3 regions of the Cryobacterium sp. RTC2.1 genome follow, and region 3 is predicted to be linked to each of the others. Evidence: predicted binding sites of a transcription regulator. Region 3 holds the regulator's gene; each other region holds the start of a gene.

Region 1 (5,162 bases), on a different contig from region 3:
CCCGGTGCGCCACATCACACCCCAGCCGGCGTGTGTCAACAGGAGGCTCAGGGCATGTCCGACACCCGCCGCTGTGACGTCCTGTTCCCACGGTTCGACCTTGTCGCTCTCCCGATGGCTCGCGACGACCGCGATCAACAGTGATGCCCGAAGCGGCTTGCCCGCGAGCTTGGCCAACTCCGCAGCGGACGGCGGTTCCGCACCGGCCTCAGCAGCGAGGCGTGCGGATGCCGCGGCGAACGCAGCCCCGAGCCGCGTGCGGGCGTCCCCGCGCAGCTCGATCAGGCGCCAGGGTCGCAGGGCCCCGTGGTCGGCCACGCGCGCACACGCGGCCACGAGCGGGAGCAGGTCGTCGTGCGTGGGGGCATCCGGTGTCACGGCGGACGACGAACGCCGCCCGCCGATCGCCTCGAGCGGCGTGGACACGGTCTAGTCGACCGGCTTGAACTCGAGCGAGATGGAGTTCATGCAGTAGCGGTCGCCGGTCGGGGTGCCGAAACCGTCGTCGAAGACATGCCCGAGATGGGAACCGCAGTTCGCGCAGCGCACCTCGGTGCGGACGACGCCGAGGGAGGTGTCCTCGATGAGTTCGACGGCCTCCGGGCGCACCGACTCATAGAAGCTCGGCCAGCCGCACCCGGAATCGAACTTCGTGCCGCTCTTGAAGAGTTCGGCGTGGCAGGCGCCGCAGGTATAGATGCCGGAACGGCTCTCGTCGAGCAGCTCCCCGGTCCAGGCTCGCTCGGTGGCGGCCTGCCGCAGTACGGCAAACTTCTCCGGCCCGAGTTCCGCGGCCCATTCAGCGTCTGACTTCGTGACTTCGTAGTCCATGGTTCATCCTTCCCATCGGGCGAGGGCGCAGTGCAGCGTGGCCGCCAACCCTCCCAGCAAGCTTAAACTCAGCCCGGCAGGGGCGTATTCCGATTCCCGGGCCCGTTCAGCACTTTCACACCGGGACGCTCACCGGCACGCTCCCGCGCCTGCCCGGGCACTTTTCCTCCCGGCGAGGGAGCGACCCGCGTGGCCCAGCGAATCCATAGCCGACGCCAAATAGGATTCGAGCAGCGAATGGCGATGGTGAAAGAGGTGGATGGTGGACGGCGTGCGTGACCCGGACCCCGCCGACTCCCCGGGCGGCCTCACCGACCGCGACCGCGGCATCCTGAGCTTCGAACGGCGCTGGTTCACCCATGCCGGAGCCAAGGAGCAGGCGATCCGTTCCGAGTTCGGGCTGTCCTCGGCCCGGTACTATCAACTATTGGGCGTTTTGATCGACTCCCCTCTTGCCCTGGCTCACGATCCCATGCTGGTGAAACGCCTGCAGCGGATGCGTGCAGCCCGTGAGCAGGCACGGGAGCGCCGGACAGTGCGCGCTCCGGAGCACCGAACCAGCCCCGCCCCCTAGGCGCAGCCGGATTTCGACCCCGACGTTCCACCCATTCGCCCGCGACAAGAGGATCGACCCAGCCCCACAATGCCTCCCACCTATCCGAAAGACCGCTTCGACCACCTGCCGCACTCCCTCGACCGAGTGGGCGCCCATCGCGCCCCCGGAAAGAAGGGACGCCACTGGGTTGCGTTCTGGTGGGCACTGGGGGCAACGGCCGTCCTGATCGGCCTCGGAGTCTTCGGGATGGCCTCGCTCAGCAACAAACTCAACATCGCGATCCCCGGGCTGTCCTCCAGCTCGGCGACAGACACGGCGACGGATGCCGCGACCGCCGTTCCGACGGCCGTCGCGACGGTCGATCCGAGTCTCACCGTGACCGTGCTCAACGGCACAAAGGGCACGGGTGTCGCCAAGGCTGCCGGGGAAGTCCTCTCCGCGGCCGGCTGGACCGTCGGCGCGCTCAGTAACGCGAGCACCGAAGACGTGACCAAGACGACCGTGTACTACGCCGATGCGACCCTCGAGGGCGCCGCCCGCGGGGTCGCGGCTTCGTTTCCGGGATCCACGGTGCTCCTCGCGAGCGACTTCGCAACCTCGGGGGCCGACCTCACGGTCGTCGTCGGGGCTGACTTCGTGTCAAGCACCACGCCTACGTCCTGACCGGCCATTCGCCTCCGGTTGTATAACTCCACGGGGGCTCCTCGTCAACCCCCTTTCGTTCTTTCTTGGCTTCAGTAATCTTTGACTCAGGTCGCTCATCTCGTTCGTCCGGTTGCCCCCTGGGGCATCCCACCGGTAGGACCAGATGGACGCAGTCACATGCGCCAGGCCCGGTACGGCCAACGGGCGGTTGCCGAAAATATCAGAGCACTGGGGAGTTACACATGGCGAACGGAACCGTCAAATGGTTCAACGCTGAAAAGGGTTTCGGCTTCATCACCGTCGACGGCGGCGGACAGGACGTCTTCGTCCACTATTCCGCCATCGACATGCACGGATACAAGGTTTTGGAAGAGGGACAGCACGTCATCTTCGAACTGGGAACCGGGGCAAAGGGGCCACAGGCCGAGTCGGTACGTCCCGTCTGATCTGAAAAGATCAGGCGCACCCACACCAAGCGCACCCAATCTCGGGCAACACCCCGAGCCGCGCGGCATCCGCGAGTTTGCCGCGTTAGGGTGTGGGGCGTGACAGCGAAAAGAACTGCAAGAATCCACGGGCGAAGCACGGCACGACTTTTCGGTGCCGTGCTTCTTCCATGCCTCCTCTTGGTGATGACGGCGTGCTCCGGAACCGAGCCGCCGACCACGGCGACGCCGACGGCGACCGTGGAACCCACCGCCGCTGCCGTCGACGCCCCGGCGCCGCTGGCGATCGCGCCGCTTCGTGGCACGATCGTGCCGGCCGGGAAGGCTGCGAACCCGTCCCTCGCCGTGAAGATCGACAACCACGAGGCCGCCAGGCCCCAGATCTCGCTGGATCGGGCTGACATCGTCTTCGAGGAACTCGTCGAGGGCGGACTGACCCGTTACGTCGGCGTCTGGCAGTCCGACATACCCGACGCGATCGGCCCGGTGCGGTCGATCCGGCCGATGGACCCCGACATCATCACGCCGTTCGGCGGGATCGTCGCTTACTCCGGCGGACAGCAGGTCTTCGTCGACATGATGAAGGCCACCCCCGTCATCAACTCGGTCTTCGATTACGACACGACGGGCCTGTTCTCCCGCGTCGCCGACAGGGAGGCCCCGCACAACGTCGTGCTGAAGGCCGCCGAACTCGTCGGGCGCAACGCTTCTGTCGCGCCGCCGGTGCAGCAGTTCGCGTACGCGGGCAGCATCGCGGCATCGACCGCCGGGGTCGATGGCACCCCGATCACCCAGATCAACGCGCGGTTCTCCGCATCGCGCTATCCCGGCTGGAGCTGGGACACAGCCTCACAGGCTTACCTGCGCTCGCAGGAGGGCGCCCCGGACCTCGACACGACCGGCGCCCGCAGGGGCGCCACCAACGTCCTCGTGCTCCGGGTCGACATCGACGGTACCTACGGCGAGGTGCCCAAGACCGTCATGATCGGCACGGGGGAGGGCTCGGTGTCCGCCGGCGGCAAGACCGTGCACGCGACGTGGTCGAAGGCCGGGCAGGCCGACCCGATCCGGCTGATCGACGACAACGGGGTCACCATTCGCCTCGCCCCGGGCAATACCTGGATCGAACTGATCCCGAACGGCACCGGCTCCGTCGAACTCGTCCCATAGCCTCCCGACGCTTCCCGGCGCTCACTTGCACTCTCGACCCCTGAGTGCCAGAATCGACTTGGCACTCTCTCCTTTTGAGTGCCAACCCATCACCGTTTTGGTAACGTCCGGGAGGGACGAGAAACACATATGGCAAAGATCATTGCTTTCAACGAAGAGGCCCGTCGTGGCCTTGAGCGTGGCCTGAACATCCTCGCTGACACGGTCAAGGTCACCCTCGGCCCGCGCGGACGTAACGTCGTATTGGAGAAGAAGTGGGGCGCCCCCACGATCACCAACGACGGTGTCTCGATCGCCAAGGAAATCGAACTCGACGACCCGTACGAGAAGATCGGTGCGGAACTCGTCAAAGAGGTCGCCAAGAAGACCGACGACGTTGCCGGCGACGGAACGACCACCGCGACCGTCCTCGCCCAGGCGCTCGTCCGCGAAGGCCTGCGCAACGTCGCAGCCGGCGCAGACCCGATCAGCCTCAAGCGCGGCATTGAAAAGGCCACCGCTGCGGTCATCGCAGAGCTGATCGCCAACGCCAAAGAGGTCGAGACCAAGGAAGAGATCGCGGCCACCGCATCCATCTCCGCCGGCGACGCTGAAATCGGCGCGATCATCGCCGAGGCGATCGACAAGGTCGGCAAGGAAGGCGTCGTCACCGTCGAGGAGTCCAACACCCTCGGCACCGAGCTCGAGCTCACCGAAGGCATGCGCTTCGACAAGGGCTTCCTGTCCGCGTACTTCGTGACCGACCCCGACCGTCAGGAAGCGGTCTTCGAAGACCCCTACATCCTGATCGTCAACTCCAAGGTCTCCAACATCAAGGACCTCCTCCCGATCGTGGACAAGGTCATCCAGACCGGCAAGCAGCTCCTCATCATCGCCGAGGACGTCGACGGCGAGGCTCTGGCCACGCTCGTTGTGAACAAGATCCGCGGCATCTTCAAGTCGGTCGCCGTCAAGGCTCCCGGCTTCGGCGACCGTCGCAAGGCCCAGCTGCAGGACATCGCCATCCTCACCGGTGGCCAGGTCATCTCCGAGGAGGTCGGCCTCAAGCTTGAGAACGTCACCCTCGACCTGCTCGGCAACGCGCGCAAGATCGTCATCACCAAGGACGAGACCACCATCGTCGAAGGCGCCGGAGACCCCGAAGCCATCGCCGGTCGCGTTCAGCAGATCCGCAACGAGATCGAGAACACCGACAGCGACTACGACCGTGAGAAGCTCCAGGAGCGTCTCGCCAAGCTCGCCGGCGGCGTTGCCGTCATCAAGGCCGGCGCCGCGACGGAGGTTGAGCTCAAGGAGCGCAAGCACCGTATCGAGGACGCCGTCCGTAACGCGAAGGCTGCTGTCGAAGAGGGCATCGTCGCCGGTGGTGGCGTCGCCCTCATCCAGGCCGGCAAGACCGCGTTCGAGAAGCTCGAGCTCGTCGGAGACGAGGCGACCGGCGCGAACATCGTCAAGGTCGCCATCGACGCCCCGCTCAAGCAGATCGCCCTCAACGCGGGTCTCGAGCCCGGCGT
Region 2 (6,115 bases), on a different contig from region 3:
ACGCCGTCGGACGAGGTGCTGTACTAGGAGCGTCGCCCGGTCACGCCCTGGTATGCGATCTGCTTCTTTTCACCGAGGGCGGTGATGCAGGATGCCCAGGATGCGCACACCGCGTCGCCGTGGCTGACCCGGTCGAGCGCCGGGGCGATCGAGGGCCCGCCGTCGTCGCCTGCCTCCCTCGCGGCGAGGGCCGCGAGCACCACCCCATCGAAGGCTTCCCCGCCTCCGGCGGTGTCGGCGAGCCCGGGGTCCGAGGTGCGCAGGCGCACCGCGAAGGCCTCGTCTGCCGCGAGCGGAGTGCCGCCGTTCGTGAAGTCGTTCAGAGGCAGCAGGGCGATGCCCGCTGCGGCGACGGATGCCGTGACATCAGCGGGCACCGCACTCGTTGCGTCCCAGAGAACGAGGTCAACGTGTCGCGCCACCAGGTCGGCAACCGCGGCCGCGACGTTCCCCGTCGAGTTCCGATGCACGAGCTGGATCGGCAGGGTGCCGGGCACGGCCTGCTCAAGGATCTCGCGGGCGGCCAGCTCGGTGCCGGCGACCTGAGCGGCGCCGGTCACTGCGGCTCCCGCTTCCCCGGTCATCGGGAACAGCGTGCCGATCAGGAGCGTGCCGTCGCCGGTGGGCGCGACCGTCGCGGCGACGGTCGGAGTGCTGGTCAGGACGACGGGCGCGTCCCCTGCGGTGCACCCGGAAAGCAGCAGCGCGGCGACGGCGACGGTGAGCGCGAGACCGGCAGACGTGAGCCCCCGGGGGCGCGAGGTGAGGTTCAGAGCTGGAAAGGGCATCCGTGGTCCTTTCACAGGTGGGATGCTCCGAGCGTATCGCCGGTCAGAGGGGTTCGGGGGATGCTCGCCGCGGGGCGCGTCCGGTGACGACCATGTCGGCCGTGAGGATCACGAGCGCGACCCAGACGAGCCCGAAGCCGACCCAGCGCTCCGGCGGCATCGGCTCGCCGAGGATGAAGACCCCGACGAGGAACTGCAGCACCGGTGCGACGAACTGCACAAGGCCGAGCAGGCTGAGCGGCAGGCGGCGGGCGGCGGCTGCGAAGAACAGCAGCGGGACGGCCGTCACGACGCCCGTTGAGACGAGGCCGACGGTGTGCCACGGCGACACGGTGCCGAAGGTGAGCCCGGTGACGGCGCCCACGATGAGGAGTTCCGCGACCGCGATCGGCATCAGCCAGGCGGTCTCGAGGGTGAGGCCGGTGAGCGCGCCGACGCCGGGTCCGACGTTCTTCTTGATCAGCCCGTAGAACCCGAAGGACAGGGCGAGGACGAGCGAGATCCACGGGAGTGCCCCGTAGCCGAGCGTCAGCACGAGCACAGCGGCCGCGCTGATCGCGACCGCGATCCACTGGATGCGCCGCAACCGCTCGTGCAGGACGAAGACGCCCAGCAGCACCGTGACGATCGGGTTCATGAAGTAGCCCAGGGCGGCCTCGACCACGTGCCCGGTCAGCGTCGCGAAGACATAGGTCTGCCAGTTGACGAAAATCAGGAGGCCGGCCAGGCCCATCACCCAGACCGTCTTCGGGCGGCGGAGGACTGTGAGCAGGGCGGGCCAGCCACGGGTGACGGTGATCAGGGCGAGGCAGAAGACCAGGGAGAAGAGCACGCGCCAGGCCACGACCTCGAAGGGTCCCGTCGGGTGCAGCAGCAGGAAGAAGAGCGGGAGCAGGCCCCAGAGGCCGTACGCGGAGATCGCGAAGGCGAGTCCGCTGGTCGGTTCGGCCGACTGGCTCCGTGTCCTGCTCACAACGATTTCCCTTCGCGGGCGTGCCCTGCCTGGACGTGTTGGGTGGTGCGGGCCGCGCTCGGGCGGACCTGGCAACACAAAATCCCGGATGATCAGGCCATCCGGGATTTTGTGTTGTTCGTACGTGTACTGCGGTCGTGCGTGGCGCCTGGAACGAATCCCTAGCGGACGACGACGGCGAGCACGTCGCGTGCGGAGAGGACGAGGAGGTCGTCGCCACCGAACTTGACCTCGGTTCCGCCGTACTTGGAGTAGATGACCTTGTCGCCCACGGCAATGTCGAGCGGGATGCGGTTGCCGTTGTCGTCGATGCGGCCGGGGCCGACGGCGACGACTTCGCCCTCCTGGGGCTTTTCCTTGGCAGTGTCAGGGATGACCAGACCTGATGCGGTGGTCTGCTCGGCGTCGACCTGCTTGATGACGATGCGATCCTCGAGCGGCTTGATGGAGACCGACACGGTTGACCTCTTTCTTAGCTAAGACTTGGTTGGCAGACTCACAGCGAGAGTGCTAACAGCGAGTTTAGGGCGCTTCTGGCACTCACGCAACGTGAGTGCCAGACTCGGGCGTTCCGGGCGCGGCGGCCATGGCTTGATATCGTTTGGACAATGGAACGCTCCGAGCTTGTTGACCTGTTGTCCCCCGAGGGGCTGCGCCTGCTGGACTCGCTTCCGCCCTGGGACAACGCCTCCGATGTGGTTCGGCTGGTGAGCGACCTGCGGAAGGCCGGCCACCCGCAGGGACTCGTGACCGCTGTGCTCGGCCAATCGCGGCTGCGGGCGAAGGCCGTGGCCAAGTTCGGCGACTTCGCCGGGCGGATGCTCTTCACTGAGGCCGGTCTCGAACAGGCCACCCGCCTGAACGTCGCCGCGCTGCACGCCGGCCGGTTCGCCGCTGCCGGACTGAACCGGGTCGCCGATCTCGGCAGCGGGATCGGCAGCGACTCGATGGCCCTCGCCGCGCTCGACATCCAGGTGACCGCCGTGGACACGGACGAGGTCACGGCCACGGTCGCGAGCTACAACCTCGCCCCCTTCGACAATGCCGCCGTCGTGCACGGCGACGCGGAGACCTTCGACCTCACCGGCTTCGACGCTGCCTGGCTCGACCCGGCCCGCCGTACGGCCGGTCACAGCAATACCTCCCGGCTGACCCGCCCGGAAGACTATTCGCCGAACCTCGACTTCGTCTTCGGGCTGAGCGAGCGGATGCCGATCGGAGTGAAGCTCGGTCCGGGTCACGACCGTGACGCCATTCCCGCCGCCGCGGAAGCGCAGTGGGTGTCCGTGGACGGAAAGCTCGTGGAGATGGGACTCTGGTTCGGCGTTCTCGCTCGCGAGGGCATCCGCCGTTCGGCCCTGCTCCTGGGCAGGGACGGCCGGCACGAGCTGACCGCGGCCGCGGACAGTCCGGATGTCGAGACCGTGCCCGGTGAGGCGGGCGTGCCCGGGAGCTACCTGTATGAGCCGGATGGCGCCGTGATCCGGGCGCGGCTGATCGGCGACCTGGCCCGCAGCATGGACGCGCTGATGCTCGGGGAGGGCATCGCATACCTGAGCTCAGAGTCGCTGCACGAGACCCCGTTCGCGACGGCGTTCCGGGTTCTCGAGTCGCTGCCGGTGGACGAGAAGAAACTCCGGCTCGCGCTCAAGGAGCGTCGGATCGGGACTCTCGAGATCAAGAAGCGCGGCGTGGACGTCGACCCGGCCGTGCTGCGCACCCGGCTGAAGCTGCACGGGTCCGAGTCGGCCACTCTCGTGCTCACCCGGGCGGGCGGGCGCAGGCTCGCTCTGCTCGTGGAGCGGGTGCAGCCGCCGCACTGAGCACTCAGCGCCCGGCACCCGGCGCCGGGCACCCGGCGCCGGGCACTCAACGCCGGGAGCTCAGTGCGGGATGGGGCTGATGCCCTGGCTGATCAACACGATCCAGCCGGCGGCGATGACGAGGCCCGCGAGACCGGTGCCGAGGCCCCAGGCCCAGATCGCGACGGCCGCGCGTTCGGTGCGGCTCGCCCAGACGGCGAGCACGACGGCCGCGAGTGAGAGCGGCGCGGTCCAGACCACGAAGACGGCGCCGGCGAGGCCGACGGCGCCGAAGAAGAGGGACGCGAGAGAGCGGGCGCGCCTGCGCGCAAGGGCGCGCAGCTCGGACTCGGTGTAGACGTACGGCACCCATTCGGTGGGAGCCGTGACGGTCGACGCGTAGTCGAGTTCGCCGGTGACCTCCTCCGGCGGGCGCGTCAGTTCGAAACGGAGGTCGTCACCGGCGGTGGGACGTCGTGCATCCGTCACTGCGGCCTCCCGGTCCGGTCACTTCGCCCGGGGAACGGGCTCTCAGCGATATTAGTAGGTACTCGGCACGCTTGCGAAGACGATGATCCAGACGACGATGCTCAGCAGGGAGAGGGCGACGCCGACGATGCCCGTGATCAGGCCGGTGAGCCACAGGGCACGTGCGCGCGGTTCCCTCGTGCGACCGAGCGCCCCGAGCACGATGGCCGCGGCCGGCAGCAGCAGGGTGAGCACCCCGCCGACGAAGGGGATGAAGGCGATCGGGAGGCCCAGCAGTCCGACGACACCTGCGACAAGCGAGAGGATGCTGAGCAGCGGCTGGCGGGTCGGAGCCTGCGTCCCCGGGGCGGGCGGGTACGGATACCCGTAACCGGGCGACGGCGGTCCGGCGGAGGCAGGACCGCCGGGCGCTGGACCGGCGGTCGGAGGATCCGTGAACGGCGGACCGGCGAACCCATCGCCGCCGGATGCCACGGGCTGCGTTCCGGGCGGCCCTGCAGCGGCCACGGTGGACTCGCCGCGCGGAATCTGCGGGACCTCGGGAACCTCGGGCACGTGCGGCACGTCGGGCACCTGCGGAACCTCGGGAACCGGAGGGATTCCCGAGGCACCAGGGGCGTTCAGATCACTCATGAGCTGTTCCTTTCCACTTCATTGACGGGTCAACGGTGATGGCAGGTCAGTCGTGACGACAGGCCGGCAGGGACGATCCAGTGGGTCAGTAGCTGGAGTACCCGTTGGTCGAGGCCGTGCTGATCAGCACGATGAAGAGGATCGCGCCGATGATGCCGGCGACAATGCCCAGGTAGCCGAGAACGAGGCCGGCGATGGCGAGCCCGCGGCCCTTTTCTCCGGTCTTCTTGATCTGGCTGAGGGCGATGTGGCCGGTGATGATCGCGGCGAGAGAGACGAAGAACGCCGACACGAGCGACACGATCGCGAGGACGTTGTACTTGTCCTGAGCGAGGGGCTGGCCGTAGGCCTGCTGGCCGTACGCCTGCGGCTGGCCGTACTGCTGCTGCTGGCCGTACTGCTGCTGACCGTACGTGTCCGGTGCGCCATACGCGGGAGCGGCAGGTGCCTGGTACGCCGGCGCGGCGGGTGCCTGGTATTCGGGCGCGGCGGGCGCCTGGTAGATCGGGGGCTGGTTCACCGGGGGCGGGGTTACCGGAGGCTGGTTCGGGTCGGTCATGACTAACGGCTCCTTTGGGCTTCGATCAGCTGGCGGTGCCATAGTTGCACCCTCATTGAACGGGTGTCAACGCCCATGACGCGCCATGTCTGTTGCGTCCAGCGTATCGCGGATGCATAGGAACCGGAGATGGGACGCGGTTTTCAGCCCTGGATGACGGAAGCAGGGAGCGTTGAATCCGCACCGAAGTCGAGGGTGGACGGCTCGTGACCCGCCATGATCAGCTGGGCGCCGAGCGCGGCGATCATGGCGCCGTTGTCGGTGCACAGCGAAAGCGGCGGGATGCGCAGGGCGATGCCTGCTGCATCCGTTCGCTCGACGGCGAGCTCGCGGAGCCGCGCGTTCGCGATCACCCCGCCGCCGAGGAGAAGTCGCGGCACCCCGAGGTCTGTGCACGCGGCGACGGCCTTGGTGAGCAGGATGTCGATGGCGGCCTCGCGGAAGCTCGCCGCGACGTCCGCGAGCGGCACGGTCTCCCCCGCGTCGCGGGTCTGCTCGACCCAGCGGGCGACCGAGGTCTTCAGCCCGGAGAAGGAGAAATCGTAGCGGTGGTGTTCCATGTCCTTGTGATGGCTGAGGCCGCGGGGGAAGCGGATGTACGCCGGATCGCCGCCGAGCGCGACGCGGTCGATCTGCGGGCCGCCGGGGTATGGCAGGCCGAGGATGCGGGCGACCTTGTCGAAGGCCTCCCCCGCCGCGTCGTCGATGGTCTCGCCGAGCAGTTCGACGTCGGAGATGAGGTCGCGCACGAGGAGGAGCGAGGTGTGCCCTCCGGAGACGAGGAGGGCGATCGTCGGGTATTCGAGGGGCTCCGTGCCCGGATCGGCGTCGGTCTGGAGTACGTCGGCACCGACGTGGCCGACGAGGTGGT
Region 3 (6,115 bases):
CCGTCGCGGCTGAACACGTCGTGGTGGCGGACCTTCATTTCGAGGTACAGGTCGCCGTTGGGGCCGCCGGCAGGTCCGGCCTCTCCGCTCCCGGGCATCTGCAGGCGCAGGCCCGTGTCGACGCCGGCGGGGATGTCGACCGGAACAGTGCGGCGGGCGCGGACACGGCCCTGGCCCTGGCAGGTCACGCACGGGGTTGCGATGATCGTGCCGAAACCGCGGCAGGAGCCGCAGGGGCTCGAGGTCATCACATTGCCCAGCAGGGAGCGCACGGCGCGCTGGATGTTGCCGGTGCCGTGGCAGATGTCGCACGTGACAGGGGCGGTCCCCGGCTGGCAGCAGGTTCCGCTGCAGGTCGCGCAGACGATGGCCGTGTCGACCTCGAGGTCGCGGTGGGTTCCGAAAATGATCTCGTCGAGGTCGAGTTCGACCCTGATCAGGGCGTCCTGGCCGCGTTCGCGGCGAGACCTCGGTCCACGGCTGCCGCCGCCCCCTCCGAAGAAGGTCTCGAAGATGTCGCCGAAGTTGCCGAAGTTGCCGTCGAACCCGGCGTTTCCGCCCGTACGGCCGTTGCCGCCGTGGTCGTAGTTGTCGCGCTGCTTCGGGTCGCTCAGCACGTCGTAGGCGTGGGTGACGTGCTTGAACCGCTCAGACGCATCCGCGCCGGGGTTCACGTCGGGGTGGAGCTGGCGGGCGAGGCGACGGTACGCCTTCTTGATTTCGTCGGTGGAGGCATCGCGTGCGACGCCGAGTACTTCGTAATGGTCAGCCAAAGCTGGCTCTCCTAGGTCTGTTTTCGTAGGTGTGCGGCGTGGGGGCTGGTCGAGGGACTCGCCTATTCGAGCAGGCGGGACAGGTAGCGGGCGACGGCACGGACGGCCGCCATGTTGTTCGAGTAGTCCATCCGGGTGGGGCCCAGGACGCCGAGGCGGGCAAGGTCTCCACCCTGCGAGCTGTAGCCGCTGGTCAGCACGCTGGTCTCGGAGAGTCCGAATGGCGCGTTCTCCCTGCCGATACTCACCGACACCCCATGCTGGTCTGTCGCCATCTCGCCGAAGAGGCGCAGCAGGACGACCTGCTCCTCGATGGCCTCGAGCACCGGATAGATGCTCCCGGTGAAGTCTTCCTCCGTGCGCACGAGGTTCGCGGCGCCGGCCATCACCAGCCGCTCCTGCCGGTTCGCACCGACCTGGTCGCGAAGGGTGAGGGTGACCAGGGAGACAACGTCCGGTTGCTCGCCGGCCAGGTCGGCGGCATCCGTGAGCGCGATCGCTGCTGCGCTCATGCTGAGGCCGACCACGGCGGCGTTGAGGCGGGCGCGGAGGCGGACCAGCAGCTGCTCCTCGAGCGGCCGGGGCAGCTCGATCACGCGTTGCTCGACCCGGCCGGCATCCGTGATCAGCACGGACAGGAGCCGGGTCTCCGAGAGCGCCACGAGCTCGATGTGGCGCACCCTCGCACGAGACAGCGAGGGGTACTGCACGAGCGCGACCTGGTGGGTGAGCTGGGAGAGCAACCGGACGCTGCGGGCGAGAACCTCGTCGAGGTCTGCGGACTGCCCGAGGAACGTCTCGATGGCCTGGCGCTGCGCTGCGGAGAGCGGGCGCAGATCGGCGAGGTGATCGACGAAGAGCCGGTACCCCTTGTCGGTCGGGATCCGCCCTGAGGAGGTGTGCGGGGCGATGATGAGCTCCTCCTCCTCGAGGAGAGCCATGTCATTGCGAATGGTCGCCGCCGACACTCCGAAGGAATGCCGGTCAACGATGGTTTTTGACCCGACGGGCTCGCGCGAGGCGACGTAGTCTTGAACAATGACCCGCAGAACTTCGAGGCTGCGATCCGAAACCATGACTGAATCGCCTCCTTTCCGGGTGACTGGGTGCCGGCGACTTTGGCACTCACGGCGTTTGACTGCCAATCATATCGCGACACACGGGGACACCCCCATTGCTAGCGGATGATTGGGCGCAGTACCTTGAGTCTTGTAACGGTCCTCCATCCGCACGGAAAGGCACGATGATGAGCAATTCAACCGGTAACAACGGCGAAGATCCGAACCTGGGCCAGCGCCCCCCGCAGCAGCCATACCAGCCGGCAGCACCCACACCCGTTGCCGCTGCTCCCCTCACCGAGACCGAGGACCGCCAGTGGGCGTCCTTCGCGCACCTCGGCGGCATCATCGGCCCGCTCCCCTCCCTGATCATCTGGCTCGTGTTCAAGGATCGCGGTCGCTTCACCGCCCAGGAAGGCAAGGAAGCCCTGAACTTCCAGATCACGATCGCCATCCTCTACGTGATCGGCTCGATCCTCCCGTTCGTCGGTGCCCTGATCATCTTCGCCGCCTGGGTCGTGGCGATCATCTTCTCGATCCTCGGGTTCCTGAAGGCGAAGGACGGCCAGGCCTACCGCTACCCCTTCGCCCTGCGTCTCATCAAGTAGCGCGGCGACCGGCGGAACCTCACACCACCCGGAGTATCTCGCGGGACCAGCACAACCAGATAACGCGTACAAGGAGCCCGAATGTCCACACCACCCCCCGCCAATTCCTACCAGCCCGTTACGCCGATGAACCCGTCGGACGAACGCTTGTGGGCCACCCTGATCCACGTGGGCGGAATCCTCTTCGAGTTCGTGCCCGCGCTCATCGGTTACCTCGTGCTCAAGGACCGCGGCCCGTTCATCCGCGCGCACGCGGCGACGGCGCTCAACTTCCAGATCACCCTGGCCATCGCCTATGTGGTCAGCGGAGTGCTGACGCTGGCGCTGGTCGGGTTCCTGCTGCTGCCCGCCGTCTGGGTCTTGAGCGTCGTCTTCAGCATCATCGCGGCCCTCGCGGCCAACAAGGGCGAGTACTACACCTACCCGCTCACCATCAAGTTCGTCAGCTAGACCGCAGCACCTTAATCCGCGAGAAGCCGCCGTACGACGGCGTCCGCGAGAAGCCGTCCTCTCCTGGTCAGTTCGACCGTCCCGGAGAGGGCGGCTTTCGCGTTGACGAGTTCATCGGCGATGAGACCGGCGACCTCGCGGCGACCGAGCGGCGAGAGCGAGTCGATCCGGATGCCCTCCCGGATGCGGGTGAGCAGGAGGACCCGCTCCACCTCGCGGGTCGTGTCGTCGAGGGTCTCGCGCCCTGCGGCAGGTGAGTCCCCGGCGAGGATCCGGTCGGCGTATGCGGAGGGGTGCTTGACGTTCCACCACCGCACGCCGCCGACGTGGCTGTGCGCACCGGGTCCGACCCCCCACCAGTCCTGGCTGCGCCAGTATGCGAGGTTGTGCCTGGACCGGTGCGCGGCATCCGTCGCCCAGTTGCTGACCTCGTACCAGCCGTAGCCGGCCGCGTCGAGGAGTTCGTCGGCGAGTTCGTAGAACTCGGCCTGGGTGTCCTCGTCGACGGGGGCGAGTTCGCCTCGGCGGATCTGCCTTGCGAGCTTCGTGCCGTCCTCGACGATGAGCGAATACGCGCTGATGTGGTTCGGGGACAGGCCGATGGCCTGCTCGAGGCTCGCGCGCCAGTCGGCACGGGTCTCCCCCGGCGTGCCGTAGATGAGGTCGAGACTGACGTCGAGCCCGGCATCGCGGGCCCACCCGGTGACGAGCGGGATGCGCTCCGGGTCGTGGGTGCGCTCGAGGGTCGCGAGCACCCGGGGCACGGCGGACTGCATGCCGAAGGAGACCCTGGTGAAGCCTGCGGCGGCGAGAGTGTCGAGGTAGGCGGCGTCGACGGAGTCCGGGTTGGCTTCCGTGGTCACCTCGGCGCCGTCCGCGAGGCCCCAGGTGTCGCGGACGGAGTCGAGCATCCGGACCAGGTCCACAGCGGGCAGGAGTGTGGGGGTGCCGCCGCCGAAGAACACCGTCGCGGCTTCCCGGTCCGGAACCCCGGAGTCGCGGAGGATGCGCCCTGCGGACTCGACCTCGGCGACGGCCTGGCCCGCGTAGTCGTGCTGGGACGCTCCGCGCAGCTCGGTCGCGGTGTAGGTGTTGAAGTCGCAGTAGCCGCAGCGCACCCGGCAGAACGGCACATGCAGGTACACGCCGAAGTCGCGCTCGGATGCCCCGACGGCGGCGGATGCCGGGAGCAGGCCGTCGCGCGGTGCCGGATCGCCGAGGGGAAGGGCGCTGCCCATCGTCAGACCGCGCCGACCGGGTGCAGGGCGCGCAGGTAGCGGGCGGTGTACTTGGCCTGCTGCATGCGGACGATCGGCCAGGCGAGCCGGTAGTACCAGGTGCTCGGACGTGAGAAGGCCCGGATCGTCAGCCAGACGGAGTCATCGGCCTGTCGGTCGACGATGAACGCCTCCTCGCCGCTCGCGGGGTGGCCGTCAAGGGTGCCGTAGCCGAAACCGATGCGGTCCGTCTCGTCGATGACGTAGACGACACGTACGGGCGAGTCGACGGTGAACGGGCCCACTGCCACCGAGAGGCGCGCGGACATGCCGTTGACGATGTACGGGGTGCCGTCGTCGGCGAACGTCGCCTCGTCGACCGGGTGCTCCTGGTTCACCGAGGGGGTGCCGTCGGCGTTGAACACGATCCCGGAGTACTGGACGCCGGTGCTCTGCTGGAGGTCGGTGACGGTCATGCCACTGCCGAGCTGCACGCCCCAGGTCATCAGGAGCGCGGCAGCGGTCCGGAACCGCTCTTCACCGCTGCCGAGGCGAACGGTGCGTTCGAGCGGCCGGTAACCGCGCGGCGGGTACCGGAGCAGATCGGGGGCGAGGGTGCCGCCGATCGCCGCATAGGTCACGGCCGCGTCGGTGAAGGTGGAACGCCGCATCCGCCTACTTCTTCTCTTTCTTGGCCGGCTCGTCCCCCGAGAGCGCGGCGATGAAGGCCTCCTGCGGCACCTCGACGCGGCCGACCATCTTCATGCGCTTCTTGCCCTCTTTCTGCTTCTCGAGCAGCTTGCGCTTGCGGGAGATGTCGCCGCCGTAGCACTTGGCGAGGACGTCCTTGCGGATGGCGCTGATCGATTCGCGGGCAATGATGCGGGCTCCGATCGCGGCCTGGATCGGAACGTCGAACTGCTGCCGTGGGATGAGTTTCCGCAGCCGCCCGGTCATCAGCACGCCGTAGTCGTATGCCTTGTCGCGGTGCACGATGGCGCTGAACGCGTCCACCTGCTCGCCCTGCAGCAGGATGTCGACCTTGACCAGGTCTGCCTCCTGCGAGCCGATCGGTTCGTAGTCGAGCGAGGCGTACCCGGCGGTCTTGCTCTTCAGCTGGTCGAAGAAGTCGAAGACGATCTCGCCGAGCGGCATCGTGTAGCGGATCTCGACCCGGTCCTCACCGAGGTATTCCATGCCGAGCAGGGTGCCGCGGCGGCCCTGGCAGAGTTCCATGATGACGCCGACGTAATCCTTGGGCGCGAGGATCGCGGCCTTGACGATCGGTTCCTCGACCTTGGCGATCTTGCCGTCAGGGAACTCGCTCGGGTTCGTCACGGTGACGGACTTCTTGTCGTCGGTCGAGACCTCGTAGATCACGCTCGGGGCCGTCGTGATCAGGTCGAGGTTGAACTCGCGGTCGAGGCGCTCGGTGATGATCTCGAGGTGCAGCAGCCCGAGGAACCCGCAGCGGAACCCGAAGCCGAGGGCGACGGATGTCTCCGGCTCGTAGACGAGGGACGCGTCGGAGAGCTTGAGCTTGTCGAGTGCTTCACGGAGAGCGGGGTAGTCGCTGCCGTCGATCGGGTAGAGGCCGGAGAACACCATCGGCTTGGGCTCCGTGTAGCCGGGGAGGGCGACGGTTGCCGGGCGCAGCGCGGTCGTGACGGTGTCGCCGACCTTGGACTGGCGGACGTCCTTCACACCGGTGATCAGGTAGCCGACCTCGCCGACGCCGAGACCCTTGCTCGGGGTCGGTTCGGGGCTTGTCACGCCGATCTCGAGGATCTCGTGCGTCGCCCGGGTGGACATCATCTGGATCTTCTCGCGCGGGCTGAGCTTGCCGTCGATCATACGGACGTAGGTGACGACGCCGCGGTAGCTGTCGTAGACCGAGTCGAAGATCATCGCGCGGTCGAGCAGTTCGGCGACGCCGATTCCGGTCTTGCCGGAAACGCGCAGCACGTCCTCCGGCTTGCCGCCGATGAGGCTCGCGAGTTCCTTCGCGT

The links. The regulator HrcA, encoded in region 3, represses chaperone genes, less so after heat shock. The targets are predictions, from matches to a motif close to TTNGCACTCGNNNNNNNCGAGTGCNAA.
Region 1: a site for HrcA is predicted at 3,707-3,733, ahead of groL (chaperonin GroEL). Genes of this name have one in related genera too.
Region 2: a site for HrcA is predicted at 2,295-2,321, ahead of groES (co-chaperone GroES). Genes of this name have one in related genera too.

Annotation. Positions count from the first base shown of each region.
Region 1 covers NZ_JASJXJ010000047.1:228-5,389, forward strand. Annotated here, with positions in the region: gene QN357_RS08110 (nitroreductase family protein) at 1-426, opposite strand, end outside; gene msrB (peptide-methionine (R)-S-oxide reductase MsrB) at 430-831, opposite strand; gene QN357_RS08120 (DUF3263 domain-containing protein) at 1,091-1,405, shown strand; gene QN357_RS08125 (LytR C-terminal domain-containing protein) at 1,475-2,050, shown strand; gene QN357_RS08130 (cold-shock protein) at 2,275-2,478, shown strand; gene QN357_RS08135 (DUF3048 domain-containing protein) at 2,638-3,648, shown strand; gene groL (chaperonin GroEL) at 3,778-5,162, shown strand, end outside.
Region 2 covers NZ_JASJXJ010000020.1:1,562-7,676, forward strand. Annotated here, with positions in the region: gene QN357_RS04445 (hypothetical protein) at 24-788, opposite strand; gene rarD (EamA family transporter RarD) at 832-1,761, opposite strand; gene groES (co-chaperone GroES) at 1,923-2,219, opposite strand; gene QN357_RS04460 (class I SAM-dependent methyltransferase) at 2,370-3,584, shown strand; gene QN357_RS04465 (hypothetical protein) at 3,645-4,052, opposite strand; gene QN357_RS04470 (hypothetical protein) at 4,104-4,685, opposite strand; gene QN357_RS04475 (DUF4190 domain-containing protein) at 4,771-5,244, opposite strand; gene tsaD (tRNA (adenosine(37)-N6)-threonylcarbamoyltransferase complex transferase subunit TsaD) at 5,388-6,115, opposite strand, start outside.
Region 3 covers NZ_JASJXJ010000042.1:16,313-22,427, forward strand. Annotated here, with positions in the region: gene dnaJ (molecular chaperone DnaJ) at 1-773, opposite strand, end outside; gene hrcA (heat-inducible transcriptional repressor HrcA) at 836-1,849, opposite strand; gene QN357_RS07585 (DUF4870 domain-containing protein) at 2,020-2,439, shown strand; gene QN357_RS07590 (DUF4870 domain-containing protein) at 2,521-2,889, shown strand; gene hemW (radical SAM family heme chaperone HemW) at 2,901-4,127, opposite strand; gene QN357_RS07600 (DUF1990 family protein) at 4,130-4,777, opposite strand; gene lepA (translation elongation factor 4) at 4,782-6,115, opposite strand, start outside.